2 regions of the Glutamicibacter sp. NPDC088483 genome follow, and region 2 is predicted to be linked to the other one. Evidence: predicted binding sites of a transcription regulator. Region 2 holds the regulator's gene; the other holds the start of a gene.
The links. Region 2 encodes HrcA, which represses chaperone genes, less so after heat shock. Its sites were predicted from a motif close to TTNGCACTCGNNNNNNNCGAGTGCNAA; they were not measured.
Positions count from the first base shown of each region.

Region 1: groL (chaperonin GroEL) is a predicted target of HrcA. The motif match lies at 2,696-2,722, and genes of this name have one in related genera.

Region 1 is NZ_JBIVMP010000008.1:197,959-207,952, forward strand. It holds gene ACIP6G_RS17270 (DUF4031 domain-containing protein) at 1-759, shown strand, start outside; gene groL (chaperonin GroEL) at 859-2,496, opposite strand; gene ACIP6G_RS17280 (LytR C-terminal domain-containing protein) at 2,793-3,398, opposite strand; gene ACIP6G_RS17285 (DUF3263 domain-containing protein) at 3,441-3,731, opposite strand; gene ACIP6G_RS17290 (uracil-DNA glycosylase) at 3,888-4,661, shown strand; gene ACIP6G_RS17295 (threonine/serine exporter ThrE family protein) at 4,658-6,328, opposite strand; gene ACIP6G_RS17300 (LLM class flavin-dependent oxidoreductase) at 6,530-7,576, shown strand; tRNA gene ACIP6G_RS17305 (tRNA-Val) at 7,633-7,709, opposite strand; gene ACIP6G_RS17310 (GNAT family N-acetyltransferase) at 8,120-8,737, shown strand; gene ACIP6G_RS17315 (hypothetical protein) at 8,742-9,674, opposite strand; gene ACIP6G_RS17320 (class I SAM-dependent DNA methyltransferase) at 9,671-9,994, opposite strand, start outside.
Region 2 is NZ_JBIVMP010000002.1:305,471-314,910, forward strand. It holds gene ACIP6G_RS05645 (PhoH family protein) at 1-293, opposite strand, end outside; gene ACIP6G_RS05650 (GerMN domain-containing protein) at 603-1,514, shown strand; gene ACIP6G_RS05655 (16S rRNA (uracil(1498)-N(3))-methyltransferase) at 1,845-2,618, opposite strand; gene dnaJ (molecular chaperone DnaJ) at 2,621-3,745, opposite strand; gene hrcA (heat-inducible transcriptional repressor HrcA) at 3,811-4,824, opposite strand; gene ACIP6G_RS05670 (DUF3097 domain-containing protein) at 4,952-5,821, shown strand; gene ACIP6G_RS05675 (DUF4870 domain-containing protein) at 5,912-6,313, shown strand; gene hemW (radical SAM family heme chaperone HemW) at 6,330-7,559, opposite strand; gene lepA (translation elongation factor 4) at 7,560-9,407, opposite strand.

The sequences.
Region 1 (9,994 bases), on a different contig from region 2:
CGGGATCACTACGATGTGCCTCGCGAACGCTACGATCGGCTCGTGGCTGCTGGCGCCCTTGAAGTCTCCGGATCCGAGCTGGTCCGCGCACTGGTCAAGTCCGGGATTCGGATACCAGCCAAATACCGTCCGGAGAAGCTGGGAACCGTCCTCACCCGGCGGTGGTCCCGCACCTTGCCCACCGAGCCTCAGCTCGGAACCGAGCTGTTGGGCTATTGGTCCGAGAGCCATCGCCACTACCACGACCGGGTGCATCTGCTCTCCGTGCTCGAAGCCATCGACTGGCTGGCTGAAGGCCAGGCCGATCCCGAAGAGCTCATGCTGCTCCAACTCGCTGCGTGGTTCCACGACGCCGTCTACGCTGGAACCAGCGAGGACGAGTTCAAGTCGGCCACCTTGGCCCGTGAACGGCTGTGGGGAGTCCTCTCCCCTGGTGCCGTCTCGAAGGTCAGCGGGCTGGTCATGCTCACCGCCAAGCATGCCCCGGCAGAAACCGATCGCCTGGGCCATATCCTCTGCGATGCCGATCTGGAGGTCCTGGCCCGCCCCGCTCCGGCCTACCAGCGCTACGCCGAGGCGATCTACAAGGAGTACGGGCATCTTCCCCGCCATGTGCTTGCTTCCGGGCGCAGCAAGATCCTCTGCGGCCTGTTGGAGAAAGAACTGATCTACGGCACCCAAGCCGGATCCCGGCGCTGGGAGCAGCGCGCGCGGAATAATTTGGGCACCGAGCTGGAGCTGTTGCACAGCTGGCTGTAGTGCAACGCTTGTCCCACGTTAAACGGCCGATGGCCCGGATTCCTCGAAAGGATCCGGGCCATCGGCGCGATTACTGCGTGCTTAGTGCGTGCGGGAAGCTTAGAAGCCGCCCATTCCGCCCATGCCACCCATGTCATCGCCACCGGCTGGGGCAGCGCCAGCAGGAGCTGGCTTATCTGCGACAACAGCTTCGGTGGTCAGGAACAGGCCAGCGATCGATGCCGCGTTCTGCAGTGCCGAACGGGTCACCTTCACTGGGTCGTTGACACCAGCTTCAAGCAGGTTGACGTATTCGCCGGTTGCAGCGTTCAGGCCGTGACCTGCTGGCAGGCCCTTGACCTTGTCAGCGACAACGCCTGGCTCCATGCCAGCGTTCAGGGCAATCTGCTTCAGCGGGGCTTCGATGCCAACGCGGACGATGTTCGCACCGGTAGCTTCGTCGCCTTCCAGAACCAGCTTCTCGAATGCTGCAGCGCCAGCCTGGATCAGTGCAACGCCACCACCGGCGACGATGCCTTCTTCAACAGCTGCCTTGGCGTTGCGCACGGCATCTTCGATGCGGTGCTTGCGCTCCTTGAGCTCTACCTCGGTAGCAGCGCCGGCCTTCAGCACAGCGACACCGCCGGAGAGCTTTGCGTGGCGCTCCTGCAGCTTCTCGCGGTCGTAGTCCGAGTCGGTGTTCTTGATCTCGGCAGCGATCTGGGCCTTGCGTCCCTCGATGGCGTCGGCTTCGCCGCCACCTTCAACGATGGTGGTCTCGTCCTTGGTGATAACGACCTTGCGGGCGGTACCGAGGACTTCCAGGCCTACGTTGTCCAGGGACAGGCCGATTTCCTCGGAAACAACCTGGCCGCCGGTGAGGATAGCGATGTCGGTCAGCATGGCCTTGCGACGGTCGCCGAAGCCCGGAGCCTTGACAGCAACGGACTTGAACAGGCCGCGGATCTTGTTCAGGATCAGGGTAGCCAGGGCTTCGCCCTCGACATCTTCGGCGATGATCAGCAGCGACTTGTTCGACTGCATGACCTTCTCCAGCAAGGTCACCATGTCCTTGACCGAGGAGATCTTCGAGTTCACGATGAGGACGTAAGGGTCCTCAAGAACGGTTTCCTGGCGCTCAGCGTCGGTGACGAAGTAAGCGGAGATGTAGCCCTTATCGAAGCGCATGCCCTCTGCCAGCTCCAGCTCCAGGCCGAAGGTGTTGGATTCTTCAACGGTGATAACGCCCTGCTCGCCGACCTTGTCGAGAGCTTCAGCGATCAGTGCGCCGATTTCCGGATCGCCAGCAGAGATCGAAGCGGTAGCAGCGATCTGCTCCTTGGATTCGACCTTCTTCGCAGCGGCGAACAGTTCAGCGGTAACAGCTTCTACGGCCTTGTCGATACCGCGGCGCAGTGCGATTGGGTCAGCACCTGCAGCAACGTTGCGCAGGCCTTCCTTGACCAGTGCCTGTGCCAGCACGGTTGCGGTGGTGGTACCGTCGCCAGCGACGTCGTCGGTCTTCTTGGCAACTTCCTTGACCAGCTCTGCGCCGATCTTCTCGTAAGGCTCTTCGAGGTCGATTTCCTTAGCGATGGACACGCCGTCGTTGGTGATAGTAGGAGCGCCCCACTTCTTTTCCAGAACAACGTTGCGGCCGCGTGGGCCCAGGGTGACCTTCACCGCGTCAGCAAGGGTGTTCAGGCCGCGCTCAAGTCCGCGGCGTGCTTCCTCGTCAAATGCAATCATCTTAGCCATTGTGGCGTACGGTCCTTTCGGGACGATTTTGCGAAAATGCAACCGACAGACAGCGCCCGCGACGGACGAGTGGACCGGTGCGGCATCGGGCCAGCAACCGTTTCAGCTCTCGCTATCTGAGGTATTTTCCACGCCCACGCCCTGCGTCCGCTGTCCGGTGCTTCATGGAGTTCTTGGAGAACGCAAAAGCCGACCGGCGTTAGCAGTCGCAACGCATGAGTGCTAATACAAATATTGGCACTCTCGCATGGCGAGTGCAAGCCGATCGGCTCTAAGCGAATGGAATTATGAACGAATTATTCGTTTAGCCCCAGGGTGTCATCGGAGCCCAGAACCACGGTGACCCGGTTCGGAATGTTGCTGGTCTGCAGAACTTCGTCGATATTCAGGATTTCTGCAGCTTTTTCAGCGGTAGTGCGGTAGGACTCGGACATGTAATAAACCGTGGAGACTTCTGCGGGCCTGGTCCAGTTGTCGGCCACAATGCTGGTGAACCCGGCTTCGGCCATGGCGTCTTCGCCTTCATTAGCCAGACCGGCAACACTTGCCGCGTTGTACACGCCAATCAGCTGGCCGTAGAGCACGTCTTCGTCATCGATGGTGCTCGTTGGCGATGCGGATTCACTAGGTGTGGGTTCCACGGAGGGCTCGGCGGTGACTTCCTGGGTTTGCGAGGTGTCGCTTCCCGTGGAAGTCGCGAGGGTCTCCTTGAGCTGAGGGCCGAAGATGAAGGACAAGGCACCGATCACCAGCACGAGTACAGCGGTCAGCACTACCCAGCGCAATTTCCCACCGGTTGACTTCGACGCGGCGGACTGCGCCCATCCGTGGGCGTGGTGCGAACCCACACGGGTGCTGAACTCCGGAACGCGATCAAATTCGTCACGCGGGTAGTTGGTCATTCTTGTCCTTGCTCGAGGTCTGATTGGTCACGGCAGGCAGGGTTATCGTCCCGTGCCGACCTTACCGCCCACGCGACGTTTTGTGGAACGTGCTCTGCGCAGGCGCTTGACCAACATCGGGTCGTAGGCCAGTGCCGCGTCGGTTTCAATCAGCTGGTTCAGCAGCTGGTAATAATTCGTCGGCGACATCGAAAACTGCTTGGTAATGGCTTGTTCCTTGGCCCCGGCATACTTCCACCACAACTTTTCCAGGTTGAGGATCTGTTGCGAACGCTCATCCAATTCCGAATCCGGGTTCATGACGAAATCCACCAGCAATTCATTCTCAGCCATACGTTCTCACCTCTGTCATTGGACCAGTTTTCTCAGGTTTCGGTTATGCATGTAATCCACCATCGGTAGACATACCACCGATATTCTAACCAATCTGCTTGCCTAACACCGTGTGGCCGAGCACAGGCACGCCAGAAAAACGGCACAATTACCCCTATGGACGATTTGCAGCCAGCACTTTTCGATGCACCCCAGCCAGCTCGGACACCAGTGTACGAAGCGGCTGATTTCCCGTTCTACCATGGTGCCCAATCCATGGCCGACCACGGGTTTATCGCTGCAGACTGGGTACCGGCACTCTGCGAGCAGGACTCGTTGCTGCGTTCCCTGGCCACCGAGTTGGCGGCCCGTTCGGCGGCCGGTGAACAGATCCTGCCGGCACCGGAGGTGATGTTCCGCGCACTGAGCCTGCCATTGTCCGAAGTCAAGGTCCTAATTATTGGCCAAGACCCATATCCGACACCCGGCCACGCAAACGGTTTGGCCTTCGCGGCCAACAAGCAGGTGCGACCGCTGCCGCGCTCCTTGGCCAATATCTACAAGGAATTGCAGTCCGATCTGGGGCTGGATCCGGTTGCGCATCCGGATCTCAGTCCATGGCTCTCAGAAGGCGTCTTGCTGTTGAACCAGGTGCTCTCCGTAGCCGCTGGCAATGCCGGCTCGCATCAGAAGCTGGGTTGGGCGCCAATTCTGCATGCCATCCTCACCGCGCTCAATGACCGTCCGCGGCCTCCGGCGGCTTTGCTCTGGGGCCAGCATGCGCAGAAACTCTCCGAGTCCCTGTCCAATGCCGTGCAGCTGCAAAGCGCCCATCCTTCGCCGCTCTCAGCCTCGCGCGGGTTCTTCGGCTCCAAGCCCTTCTCAAGCATCAATCGGCTCCTGTCCGACAGCGGACAGAAGCCGATTGACTGGTCGTTGCCGAAAGCCTAGCGTCGGCGGATCCGCCGGCGCTCACGCCGGGCGCTGGAGGTCAATGGACGGCACAGCGTATCGCCGAAGACGACGCCGCCAGCGATGGAGAGCATGATCGCCATGGCGTTGAACATCTCCACCAGTCCCGTGGCGGTGTCATTGACGTTGATGACGATGCCGTACATTGCGCGGAAGATCATCAGGCCCGGAAGCAGGAACATGACCGCAGGAGCCGCTAGCACCAGCTGCGGGGAGCGGAGTTTGTCCGCTGCCAGCCGCGCGGCGAAACCGATCACCGTGGCGACCAGCGCCGGGGTAGCCCGGTCTCCGAGTCCAATGCTTTCAGCCAGCAGCTGCACCAGGTAGCCGCCGACCGCAATGCCGGCGGTAGGCAGCAGCAGGCGCAGCGCGCTCTGCTCGGTGACCGCACCGGCGACAATGGCCACGCCCACCAAGACCACCAGCAGCCAGGCCGGATAGTCGGTTTGGACGATCTGGTGAACGTCGACCTTCTCTCCCCCGAGCAGATCCGAGATCACCAGGGCCGTAGCAATTCCGCAGAGGATCGCCCCGTAGATCAGGCTGGCCGAGAACAACCGGCCTACCGCTGTCACCGGGAAGCCGTTGATGGCATCCTGCAATGCCGAAACGAATCTGCCCGACGGAAGCAGCAGCAAGATGCCGCCAGAGACCACCAGCGCCGGATCCAGCGGAGCGTGGAATTGATGCCCCAGCAAGGCGATGCCGGTGACCACCAATGTCGAGGCCGCGATAGTGAAGAACTCGGGCACTCTCCAGCGCGAGCCGTATCGGCCGATCTGCGTCACGAGGCTCGAGGACAGCATCGCCACCAGCGCACCAGCCCACGAGCCGCCAATGAAGAGCACGAACGCGGCCGCGAACACGGCCCGGCCGCAGGCGACGATCCAGCGCGGGAACGGCTTGGGCTGCCGCGTGATGTCCTTCAGCCGCTTCGCTGAAACGGATCGCGATACGCCGCCGGCAATGATATCCGAGACGAGTTCGTGCACCAGCACCATGCCGGCGTAGTTCGAGGTGTAGGAGCGGACCACACGCAGCACCGAGTAGCTTTCGGCGTCCGGCGGGCTGTAGTTCAAATGCAGGGACTGGTTGGTGATGTCCACGTCCAAGTGGCTCAGGCCCAGTGCCGCGGTCACCGCGATCACGCTGGTTTCCACTTCCAAGGCGCCTGCGCCGTAGCGGATCAAGGTCTCGCCCAAATCCAGCGCGAACTCCATGGTGCGCCGGTTGGACGCGTCCTGGTCCACATTGACCTTGGGGTTGGCGTAGGGGGTGCCCTGCAGGCGCTCAACGATGTTCAGCGCCTCAGTGGGAGGGGTATCCGAGATCCACATTTTCGCCAGCAGCCGACGGGCCACCGGGTTGGCGCGGGTAGGCATGAGGGTAATGCCCTCATCGGTGGTGTGAACCTGGCCGGTGCGCCACTCGATATCCGAGACATCGGCAGCCGCCACGTTGGCGCTGACCGCCGTATTGAGCGGCAATTCAGATGCCGTTGCCGGCTCTTCGGCGGGCTCTGCCGGATGGAAGCCCATGTTGATCTCACTAGTGGCAATGCGGGGCAAGACGCCAGCTAGCGGAGCCGGATCCTCGCCTACGGCATTCGACGAGGCGGCCTGTTCCTCGCTAGATCGATGCGCCACGAATCATGCCCCCTCATCCAAAGTTTTTCCCATGGGATTCACCATACAACCCGTGCATGAAAAGTTGTCGGGAACGTGGCGAATTCGGGAGGTATTGCCGAACACATTTAAGGGTATTTTCGGCCACTGGAATACCGGCGCTCGGCAGTTGGTTGCACCATGCAGAAGTTAGATGTGTTTGCATATAATCCGGAGGATCCAATGAATACGCAGTTCCCTTTGCCAGAAATCGGAGCCGAGACCTTCGGCGACATCACCGAGGATGCCCAGGGCAACCCGCTGAGCCATGCCCAGGTGATCCGCAATGTCATCGCCGAGGGGCAGCAGGCCGAAGCCTCGGGCCTTGATTTCTTCGGTGTCGGCGAGCACCACCGCGATGACTATGCCATCTCCTCCCCCGAAATGGTTCTGGCCGCCCTGGCCAGCACTACCCAGCGCATCAAGCTCGGCACCGCGGTGACCGTGCTCTCCAGCGACGACCCGGTGCGCGTCTACGAACGCTTTGCCACCTTGGACGCGATCTCCAACGGGCGAGTGGAGATCATCGCAGGCCGCGGCTCCTTCATTGAATCCTTCCCGCTCTTCGGCCTGGATCTTGAAGACTACGAGGACCTGTTCGAAGAGAAGCTGCATCTGCTGGCCAAGCTCCGCCACGGCACGCCGGTTTCCTGGCAGGGCAAGCACCGCGCCGCCTTGCGCAACCAGCAGATCTACCCGCTGCTGGAAGACCAGCCCTTGACCACCTGGGTGGGTGTGGGTGGCAGCCCGCAGTCGGTAACCCGCGCGGCCCGGCATGGCTTGCCGTTGTGCTTGGCCATTATCGGCGGCCAGCCCTCGGCTTTCGAAGGCTTGGCCACTCTCTACCGCCGTGCGCTGAAGGAGTTCGGCCATGGAGAATTGCCGGTCTCGGCGCACTTCCATGGCTTGGTGGCTTCCACCGACCAGGAGGCCCTGGAAACCCTCTGGCCGCATTACCAGCGCACCATGAATCGGCTGGGCGCCGAACGAGGCTGGCCGCCGGCCAGCAAGATGCGCTTGCAGGCTTCCATGGGGCCCGAGGGAGCCATGATGGCCGGCAGCCCGGAAACTGTGGCACGGAAGATGGCCAAGGTGGCCCAGCAGCTGGGCTTGTCGCGCGTTGACATCAAGTACTCTGCCGGTTCCTTGCCGCACGAGGCGATGATGAACAGCATCAAGTTGCTCGGAGAAGAGGTCAAGCCCATGGTGCACCAGCTGCTTGGCGCCTAGGATCCTGGCTGTCCCGGAAACAGCGAAAGCCACCGCATTGCGGTGGCTTTCGTTCTTGGTGGATCTTACTGGACTCGAACCAGCGACCTTTCGCGTGTGAGGCGAACGCTCTAACCAACTGAGCTAAAGATCCATCTGCGCCCTGACTTGCAAGCCAAGCGCATAAGCAATCCTACCGGGCCGTGGACCTCACTCCAAATCGGCCACCGGTTCCAGCGCCCGGATTCCGCCCCCGGAACACGCCGAAATGCCGCTTCGAGCGCAGGTTCGAACAGTCGTGGTTCAGGCAATGAGTAGAGCAGAAAAACAACGCCGAATAGTTTATTTGCGATTCACCTAAAAGTACCCATTTCCACTTGTCAAAAAGGGACTTTAGACTCCATAATTTTTCTAGCTCATCGAGCTCAAACTGGACCCTACAAGGAAGTTGCCGGAAGCCGCCGGCATCGGTCCCCTCAAGGCCAACGAAACCGCGCAGTGGATTTTTCCACCGCGCAAAAGCCTCATCTTTCGTTCGTTCTTAGAATTTAGGACCGTACCCCAGTGTTTGAAAACCTGAACTTTTCCTTGTCATCCCTATGCGTTCAGCCGGCCCAGCGCGCCGAATTAGCGACCCTCTACCCCTTGGTCGACCAGCGCTGGAACCAGAAGTTCGACCGGCTCTCGCTGCTTGTGACCGTGCGCGACCAGGGCACCTTGGTTGCCGCAGGCCTCGTGCATGATTCCATCATTGCCCCGACTTCTTCGATGAATGCCGTGGAGCTCGGTTGCATGGCCGTGCGCCCGGACTACCGCCGCCTGGGCATCCGCCAGCATGCGACGTCGCTGCGCCTTGCCCACGCGCTGCGTTCGGGCAAAACCCCGATCAGCGTCATCGATTCGCAGAACCCGGCATCCTGGGCCTTCTACGAGCGCTCGGAGCTGTGGCAGCGCGAGCGCAGCTTCGAGCACGATGGGCAGCTGAAGTTCATCTACCGGGCCACCGAGGCCGCATGGCAGTGGGCCGCGCAATTGCCGCAGGCCTCCGAGGACCACGTGGCCATCCACCTTCCCGAAAGTGCGATGCCAGCCCCGAGCCTCATGGCCGGCCCGGCCCCGGTCCAGGGATTCGCCGCGCAGTTCGGATCCGATGATTCGGCCTCCGCCGTGCCGGTGATGTGACCGCCTAGAACAGGGCGTCCTGCTGCTCGTCCACGGAGCCGTGGCCCGGCAGCGGGGCAACTTCTCCGGCCCGGCGAGCGCGAGCGGCCTCGTGCAGGTCAATCGGGGTGACCTTCAGGACCGCATCGACCATGGTGTTGAGGAACTGCGGCGCGGCAATATCCGCTGGCACCGGAGCGTGGACGCATTTCACTTCTGGATCCTCTGCGCTCTCATCCCAATCCACCAGCAGCAGGCCGGTGGCGGTGTACCCGAAGCCGTCGCCGAAGTCGCGCAGCTTGCGGATCATGTCCACGGTGCGGCGGAAGGCAGCCGGCTCGGATTCCAGGATCGTGGCACGCTGCACGAAGAAGAACCCGACGGCTGCCAGCGGGTAGCGGGCCCGCAGGTTAGCCGCATCCCCATAGGCCTCTTCATAGCGGTTGGCCAGGTTCTTGCCGAAGGATGAGGTCATCGCCTTGGTGCTGAGCAGCAGCTCGGGACCGGTGGACCAATGGGTCATCACCACGTCGGTTTGCTTCATGTAGGCGCGGCCCAGGATGCGCGCGTCGATGCTGCCCGCCTTGCCCGCCATGATGGACTCGTGCACCTCGTCGGCCAGCCGCTCTGGCAGCTTGCGCAGCAGTTCCAGGATGTCGCTGGACAAGACCCGGGGCGCCTCGGGACGCGGCCACACCAGATCCGCATCGAATCCGGCACGGCGCAATTCATGGGCCAGCCATGCGTCCACGCCCTGGGCAAAGCGGCCCGATCGGGTGACCGCCTTGTTGCGGACCGGGATGCTCAGCAGGCGTTCGAGCACCGGGAAGGACGGGTTGAATTCCTCGGTTACCGCGCCATTGCCCAGCCAGGGCGAATCCTTCGCCGCTGACATCAACGTGGTATCGAATTCGGCAAAGGCCAAGGTCTTTTCGATCGCAGGATTGGCCACGTTCATCCCCTCACGGCTTTGCTTCTGGCCTTGCGGCGTTCGAGCATATTCATTCGCGCAGTGCGGACCGCCTCCAGCGCATCCGGCTCCAAGCCGAGCAGCTGCTCGAGCACCACGCCGTCCACCAGGTCGGTGGCCTCTTGCTTGCGCCCCTGCACCAGCAGTTCACGCACCGCCGGCTTGATGGCACGCAATTGCCGGGCATAGCGCTGCACCATGCCGATCGCCGGGACCGGCAGCTGGTCGGCTTCACGCGGTTCCAGCTTCAGGATGCCGCCGCCGTAGGAGCGGCCCACCATTTCGGCTCCGAGCATGGTCAGGGTATT
Region 2 (9,440 bases):
AGCATCTTGATGATCTGCTCGATCGTTTCGGCGCTCATGCGCGAGCCGCGAGTGGCCAGCGAACGGGCTTCTTCGGTGACGCGCTGGGCCTTGCGGACTTGCTGCGGTTCACCTACCAGAGCCAGGGATTGGCCGTTGGGGCGGAAGCTCACCTGCGGGTAGGCGCCGGAGAGAATACGCAAGAGCTCGTCATTGGGACCGAGGGTGGCAATCATGAGCTCAGCTGTATCGAAACTGATGGTGAGCGATGCGGATCCGTTCTCCGCTGTCGCCTTATTCTGTTCAACCTGCATGCAGTGCGCGGCGCCCCTTTGCGAGCTTGGTGGTAATCGTGATTTGTCCTGCTTGCCATTCTATCGAGTCGCAGGCCAATCCGGAGAAAATTCAGGTCTCAGCGTAAGCAGTAGAACCTGAAAGTAGTCTTGAATGATGCTAATCGGGGCAAGTGGCGAACATATAGATTTGGTTACGGATTAGTAAGTTGGGCCATTTTTCTGCAGTTAGCCGCTTCTGATATGGCAAGCTTGAGAGCGGTTCCAATACGGCCAGGAGCCACAACAGCTAAAATCACCACGGATTGGTACGCAGTGCAATCAAGGATCTTGCGGAAGATTCCACGCCGATTCGGCGTTTTGGGAATCACTGCCGCTCTCGTCGTCGCCGCAGGCTGCGGTCTGACGAATCGCGAGAGCTCCTATGAGATGCCATCGACCGCCGTGGCTGAATCGCTGAACCTGCCGAACGCCACCGACGCTGGCGAGGATGTCGGCATCGCGGCTAGCCTGCCCATCTACTGGCTGGAAAACACCGATACCGGCGTGTTCCTGTACCGCGAGTACATCGAGGACACCCGCCACCAAGAGCCCATCGGCGATGCGATCTGGACGCTGCTCTCAGCCGACCCGATGAAGCCGAAACGCTATACCCATTTGAAGCCCACCGATGAAATCGGCGTTTCAATCAATACTGCGAATGTCATCACCTTGGATCTGCCGGCCAAGGTCTTCAGCGCCAATCTCGACCAGGGCCTGTCGGAGCGCGCCATCCAGCAACTAGTCTTCACCGCTACGGCAGCTGCCGCCAGCGCCGGACTGGTCGTGGGCGACCTTCCCGCCACAGTTCGCATCCTGGTTGACGGCCAGGCAAATGCCACAGTCTTCGACGGTTTCCGGCTCAAGGATGTCTACGAGCGCGATGCGGCGTTCATTGCACCGATCTGGATCATCGATCCGCAGTTCAACAAGACCTTGGCGGATGGCTCGATCAAGATTAACGGCCGAACCACCCAGTTCGACATCGGCACCTTCTACTCCTTGCAGCGCAAGGACGCCGACGGCAAGCTCACGGTGATGACCGCTCAGAAGCAGGTCAACCCCGGGCAGATCAATGCCGACGGTTCATTCACCCTGACCACCGATCTGCGTGCCGGCTCATACCGGCTGACTTTCTGGGGCGTTGAGACCGGATCGGACCATCTGGTCGGCAAGGTCACCAGCGACTTCCGCGTCGAGTAACACAGCATCCAGCGCTGCAGCCCCCGCCGGAAGTCCTGGACATGAACCTGGGCGCCCGTTGTCCGGGCCAGCTCCTGAACTGGTGGCGGCTGAGCATTCTTGGCCTGCTGGCAGGATTTCCAGTGCCGTTGCCTTGGACAGCGTCCTTATCCGATCGGCTGCCGCATTCGCGTATCCGGCCCGCAGCGACTTCGCGTTCCCCGTCCCGAGGCCTTTTCTCGGCTCGAACCCGTTGCGCCGGCCGGAGACGAAATTGCTCCGCAGATCCCGGCAGGCACATGCCTGCCGGGATCTGCGGAGCAATTCACCTGCTAACCGGAATTCTGGAACCTAGATTTCGCCGATCAAATGGCGGATCAAGACCAGGGCCGCGGGGCCCGCGGTCGAGGCACGCAGCACATGCTGGCCCAGCAGGGCTGGTTGGGCGCCGGCATCGACGAAGGACTGCAGCTCCGTTTCGGAGATGCCTCCTTCTGGCCCGACGATCATGATGATCTCCTGGCCGGTCCGCGCATCGGCGAGCCACGACTGCACATGCCGGGCCACCGATTCCGCGGCCTGCTCGTGCAGAACCAGAACCAGTGCGCCATTTGCGGTATCGGCCGCGATGGCCTTGGCCAGTTCCTTGGAACCCAGCGGGTCCAGCACCTCCGGCTCATAGGCGCGGCGCGACTGCTTCTGCGCCGAGCGCACCTGGGCGCGCCACTTGGCCATGGCCTTGTCGACCTTGGCCGCGTTCCAGCGCACGATCGAGCGGTCAGCCTGCCAGGGGCGTACCGACAGCACGCCCAGTTCCACGCCGGACTCGACAGCTTGCAGGTCGCGATCCCCCTTGGACAGCGCCTGGACCAGGGTGACCGGGTGATCGCTGACCGCTTCCTCGGCACGGCGCAGGACCTTCACGCTCAGCAGGTCCTTGGCGGTGCCGATGACCTCCACAGTCAGGCGCAGCCCCTTGCCATCCAGCAGGTCCAGGTGCTCGCCCGCGGAGACCCGTTTAACGGTGACCGCGTGGTGCGCTTCGGAGCCATCCAGTTCAAGAATGTCCCCGACCGTTGCGTCCCGGCCCTGCTGGGCGTCGATGACGAAGCTGTGGTTGCTCATGCCTAGCGCTGGTTCAGCTTGTCGCGCAGGCGGGAGAACATGCCGCCGCTGTGCTCCACACGGCCGGCCGAGAGTTCTTCGCCACGCAGCTTGGCCAGTTGCTCGAGCAGATCGCGCTGGGCAGCGTCGAGCTTGGTCGGCGTCTCCACCTGCAGGTGCACGATGATGTCCCCGCGCTTGCCTCCGCGCAGGCGCGGCACACCGAGGCCCGGCAGGGTGACGGTGTCGCCATCCTGGGCGCCTGGCTCCACATTGATGGACTGGCCGCCGTCGAAGGTTTCCAGCTTCAGCTCGCAACCCAGTGCGGCGGCGGTCATTGGCAGGCTCATCTTGGCGTGCAGGTCGGTGCCGGCGCGCTCGAAGACCTTATGGCGGCGCACGTCGATCTCGACGAACAGGTTGCCGTTAGGCCCGCCGCCCGGGCCGGCTTCGCCCTGTCCGCGCAGCTGGATGCGGGTGCCGGAGTCGACACCTGCAGGAACGTTCAGCGACTTCGACACATGCTCGCGCACCCGGCCTTCGCCGTTGCACTCCAGGCAGGGGTCCGGGATAGTGGTGCCGAAACCGCGGCAGGCCGCACAGGTTTCCACGGTCATCATCTGGCCCAGGAATGAACGCACTGGACGCTGCACCTGGCCTGCGCCATGGCAGATGTCGCAGGTGACCGGGCTGGTGCCTTCGCGCGTGCACGAACCGTTGCACGTCTTGCAGGTGACAGCGGTTTCCATCTCCAGCGGGTAGACCGTGCCCTTGACCGCATCTTCCAGGTCGATGGTGATGGTGATCAGCGCGTCGCGGCCCGGCTGGGTGCGTGATGCCGGGCCCTGGGCCTGGCCGCCACCGAAGAACTGCTCGAAGATGTCGCCGAAGCCGCCAAAGCCCTGGCCGCCACCGCCGAAGCCCGGGTGGCCGTTGCCGTTCTCATCGCCGGTGGCGTCGTAGTTGGAGCGCTTGGTCTGGTCGGAAAGGACTTCGTAGGCTCGGGTGACCAGCTTGAACTGTTCTGCAGCGTCATCGCTAGGGTTTACATCCGGGTGCAGCTTACGCGCCAACTTGCGGTAGGCACTCTTGATTTCCTGCGGGGTCGCGTCCTTGGCGACGCCTAGGGTCTCGTAATGCGAGCTCACGTTATTCGCCGTGTCCTTTCCTGAGAATCTTGAAATTCGGTAGTGCCGGGCGGTGCCCAGCGAGGCTAGTTAGCCAAAATCTTCGACAGGTACCGTGCCACCGCACGAACCGAGGCCATGGAGGTTGGATAGTTCATCCGGGTGGGGCCCAGGACCCCGAGCTTGTTGCGCACATCGGTGCCGTAGGTGGTGGCGACCACGGCGGCTTCCGACAGCTGCCCGTAGTGGTGCTCGGTGCCGATGGCCACGGCTACGCCGCGCGAATCGGCTTCCAGCTCGGAGAAGAGCTTGAGCAGCACTACCTGCTCCTCGAGCGCCTCGAGCACCGGGGTTATGCTCAGCGGGAAGTCCCCTTCCACGCGGGCGAGGTTCGCGGTGCCTGCCATGATGATGCGTTGCGCGTTGGCCGCCTGGGCCATTTCTTCCAGCGCACCGATCACCTGGTCCACCAGGGGGTCGGCCTGCTGCGTCGAACTGCGCTCGATGCGGGTGAGCCGGCCGGCAAGTTCGGCAAGCTTCACTCCCCCGAAATTGTTGAGCAGCCACAGCTTCAAGTCATCCAGCTCATCATCGCTGTAGGAACGCTGGACCGGCATCATGCGCTGATCCACCGTGCCATTGGAAGCGATCATCACCATCAGCACCTGGGCCGAGCCCAGTCCGACCAGATCGAGGTTCTTCAACGAAGCGGTGTCGTAGTGCGGCACCTGGATCATTGCTACCTGGTTGGTCAACCGCGCCAGGAGGCGAACGGTGCTCTTGAGCATCTCGTCCAGGTCCGTGGAGCTGTCCAGGATCTTGTTGATGGCGTCGCGTTCAGCCCGCGACAGCGGCTTGAGCTCGCCGATCTCATCGACGAAGCGGCGGTATCCCTTTTCGGTGGGGATCCGTCCGGAGGAAGTATGCGGAGCGACTATGAGCCCCTCTTCTTCCAGCATAGCCATGTCATTGCGGATCGTCGCGGCGCTGACACCGAGGTTGTGCCGGTCCAGGAGCGCTTTGGAGCCCACTGGCTCACGGGATTGGACGTAGTCCTCCACGATGGCACGCAGAACGTCTAGGCGTCGCGGCTCTGTCACAACAGCACCTCCTTGGATTCCCTGTGCCCGGCTTTGGCACTCTAACCTGTCAAGTGCCAAGTCTAATACGTTCAGCAGTTGCTAGCATTGGATTTCGAGCGTATTCGATCACAGCGAAAGGCAGTACGTGACTAATTACTCCTGGGGACCACGGGATCTGAGTGCACCGGCACCGAAAAAACTCCGCCAGGTCCCTGTTGAACGTGGCATGATTCTGGAAGATGCCACCTCAGGATGGGTAGGAGAAGTCATCCGTACCGAGAAATCCGGTGGCATGCGCGTGATCGTGCTCGAGGACCGCCACGGCAAGACCCGCTCCTTCCAGGCGGGCTTCGGGTTCTTCCTCGAAGGCGAAGCGGTGGAGATCATTGATCCCGTTGCCAAGGCCGCACCGCCCCAGAAGCTGGTCTCGGCTTCGGGTTCGCGTGCCGTTGCCGGACTGAAGGCCCGGGAGGCCAGGGCAAGCCGCATCTGGGTAGAAGGCAAGCACGACGCTGAGCTGGTTGAAAAAGTTTGGGGCCACGACCTGCGTGTTGAAGGCATCGTCGTTGAACCGCTGCATGGCGTGGACGATCTTGCCGGGGCTATCCGCGACTTCGCCCCCTCCGCGCAGCGCCGCCTGGGAATCCTGGTTGACCACCTGGTTGCCGGAAGCAAGGAATCGCGCATCGTTGCCGAGGCGATGAAGGTCCCCGGTGCAGCGCAAAACGTGCTGATCCTCGGCCACCCGTACGTGGATGTATGGCAGGCGATCAAGCCTGCGACACTGGGCATCAAGGCTTGGCCGGTGATCACCAAGGGCACCGATTGGAAAACCGGTGTGCTCCGGGCCTTTGGCTGGCCGCACTCCACCGCGGAAGACATCGGCATCGGATGGCAGCGGCTCTTGTCCACGGTGCAGCATTACGGGCAGCTTGAACCACAGCTCTTGGGCCGGATTGAAGAATTGATCGATTTTCTCACGACCGAAGATTACGGTTTCCTAACGATTGACTAATAGTTGGAGATTAGTCTGCGAATCTCCCCGTGCGCCCAGCCGCGGTCGCTATGATAAGAGGAACCACACTTAGCAAGACAAGGAAAAATAGTGACATCACGCCAGACGAAGCCATCGGAGAATTCCCGCTTCGAAGGTTCCAGGACCTCTGCGCTGCCGCTGACTCCTTCAGAAGATCGCCAGTGGGCAATGATGGCCCACTTCGGTGCCATCTTGGGTTGCGTTCCTTCGGCAATCGTCTTTGCCGTATTCCGGGACCGTGGCCCGTTCACTGCACAGGAATCGAAGGAAGCGTTCAATTTCACGTTCCCGCTGACCATTCTCGCCATCGTATTCAATGTGCTCATGGTCTTGCCGGTGATCGGCTGGCTTTTCGCAGTACTCGCCGTGGCCCTCTGGGTCTTCATGACGGTCTCGGGCGCCCTTGCTGCCATCCAGGCCAACAAGGGACGCCCTTACCGCTACCAATTCAATCTGCGGCTGATGAAGTAGCAGTGATTTCCCAGTCTTAGAAATCGAGCAGTTCACGCACCACGAGGTCGGCCAGGAGCCGGCCTCGCTGCGTTAACACCAATGTGCCGGCGAACGCGGCCTTGGCATCAATCAGCTCGTCGGCGATCAAGCCGGCGACTTTCTTGCGTCCGGTTTCATCGAGCTCGCTAATCTTCATGCCCGAACCCAGCCGGGTCAACAGCATCGTGCGCTCAAGCTGCACGGCCTCGGCATCCGGGTATTCGCGGCCGTGGCCCGGGGAGATTCCAGCATCGATCCGTTGCTGATACGCGGCTGGATGCTTCACATTCCACCAGCGCAGCCCGCCAACATGGGAATGCGCGCCGGGGCCTGCGCCCCACCAGTCGCCGCCCTGCCAGTAAGCGATGTTGTGCTGGCAGGCATTCGCCGGGGTCTTCGCCCAGTTGCTGACCTCGTACCAGGAGAAACCGGCCGCGGCAAACATGTCGTCGGCCAACTGGTACTTTTCGGCATGGTCGTCATCATCGATGTTCGGTACCTCGCCACGGCGAATCTGGGCCGCCAGCTTGGTGCCTTCCTCGATGATCAGCGCATACGCCGAAATGTGATCAGGTTCGTAGCTCAACGCGGCTTCGATGCTGGCGCGCCAGTCTGCCAGGCTCTCCCCCGGAGTGCCATAAATCAGATCGACACTGACATCCAGGCCGGCCTCGCGCGCCCACGCAACGGCTTGCGGAACGCGCTTCGGATCATGGGTGCGCTCAAGCACCTTGAGCACGTGGGGCACCGCGGACTGCATGCCGAAGGACACGCGGGTGAACCCGCCGTCGGCCAGCTCCTGCAGGCTTTCGCGGGTCACCGAATCCGGGTTGGCCTCCGTGGTGATTTCCGCGCCCGGCTTCAGGCCGAAGTCGTCGCGGATCCGGCCGAGCACCGAGACCAGGTCTCCGGCGGGCAGCAGCGTGGGAGTTCCGCCGCCGAAGAAGACAGTTTCAATTTCGCGGTGCGGTTGGCCCGAACGGTCCATCACCTCGCGGGCGAAGCTGATTTCCTTGCTGACAGTGGCAGCGTAGGTTGCTTGGCTGGAACCGGAGCCCAGCTCCGTGGCGGTGTACGTGTTGAAATCGCAGTAGCCGCAACGGACGGTGCAGAACGGAATATGCACATAAAAGGACATGGTCCGCCCCTGTGCCTCATGCGCGCATGAGGCAGGGAGCAGACCATCGGCCGGAGCCGGATCGCCGTCAGGCAGTACTGAAGGCATCTACTTCTTTTTCGGCTCGTCGGTGGACAGTGCGGCAATGAAGGCTTCCTGCGGAACCTCCACGCGGCCGACCATCTTCATGCGCTTCTTGCCTTCCTTCTGCTTTTCCAGCAGCTTGCGCTTGCGGCTGATATCGCCGCCGTAGCACTTGGCAAGAACGTCCTTGCGGATTGCGCGGATGTTCTCACGGGCAATGATGCGCGAACCGATCGCGGCCTGGATTGGAACTTCGAACTGCTGGCGAGGAATCAGCTCACGCAGCTTCGAGGTCATCATGGTCCCGTAGTTGTAGGCCTTGTCGCGGTGCGTAATGGCGCTGAAAGCATCCACCTGCTCGCCCTGGAGCAGGATGTCGACCTTGACCAGATCTGCCACCTGCTCGCCGTCGGCCTTCCAGTCCAGCGAAGCATAGCCGCGGGTCTTGGACTTGAGGTGGTCGAAGAAGTCGAACACGATCTCAGCCAGCGGAAGGTGGTAGCGCATTTCGACACGGTCCTCGGAGAGGTAGTCCATGCCGCGCATGGTGCCGCGGCGGGTCTGGCACAGTTCCATGACCGAGCCGATGAATTCGCTTGGCGCCAGGATGGTGGCGGCAACCATTGGCTCGTGGACTTCCAGGATCTTGCCATCCGGGAATTCCGAGGGGTTGGTCACCGTAATCATCTGCTTGTCTTCGCCCATGACCTCGTACACCACGTTCGGCGCCGTGGAAATCAGGTCCAGATTGAATTCGGATTCCAGTCGCTGGCGGGTGATTTCCAGGTGCAGCAGGCCCAGGAAGCCCACGCGGAAGCCGAAGCCCAGGGCCACGGAGGTTTCCGGTTCGTAGGTCAGCGCAGCATCGTTGAGCTGCAGCTTATCCAGCGCATCACGCAGTACCGGGTAGTCGGTGCCGTCCATCGGGTACAGGCCGGAGAAGACCATTGGCTTGGCCTCTTCGTACCCGCCCAGGGACTCGGTGGCCGGCTTGTGGAAGTTGGTGACGGTATCGCCGACCTTGGACTGGCGCACGTCCTTGACACCGGTGATCAGGTAGCCCACTTCGCCAACGCCCAGGCCCTTGGTGGGCTCGGGGTTCGGCGAGGATACGCCGATTTCCAGCAGTTCGTGGGTGGTGCCGGTGGACATCATCTGGATCTTCTCGCGAGGAGACAGATTGCCATCGACAACTCGAACGTAGGTCACCACGCCACGGTAGGTGTCGTATACGGAGTCGAAGATCATTGCGCGAGCCGGAGCCTTGGCATCGCCGACAGGCGGCGGGAGCTGCTTGATGACCTCATCGAGCAGTGCTTCAACGCCTTCACCGGTCTTGCCCGAAACCTTCAGCACGTCTTCTGGCTCGCAACCGATCAGGTTGGCCAGCTCGGCAGCGTACTTTTCCGGCTGCGCGTTGGGCAGGTCGATCTTATTGAGCACAGGGATGATCGTCAGATCGCCCTCGATAGCCAAATAGAGGTTGGCCAGGGTCTGCGCCTCGATGCCCTGGGCGGCGTCAACTAGCAGGATCGCGCCTTCGCAGGCTGCCAGCGAACGCGAGACTTCGTAGGTGAAGTCGACGTGCCCGGGGGTATCGATCATGTTCAGTGCATAGGGGGTGCCATCTTCGGCTCCCCACGGCATGCGCACAGCCTGGGACTTGATGGTGATGCCGCGTTCGCGCTCGATGTCCATGCGGTCGAGGTACTGTGCCTTCATGTCGCGGGCAGCGACAACGCCGGTCAGTTGCAACATCCGGTCGGCCAGGGTCGACTTACCGTGGTCGATATGGGCAATGATGCAGAAGTTACGGATGAGCGACGGATCGGTCGCGGCAGGCACCGGAGCGGTGCGGGCCAATGGAGACACCTAAACAGACCTCACTAGCTGACTAAAAGACAT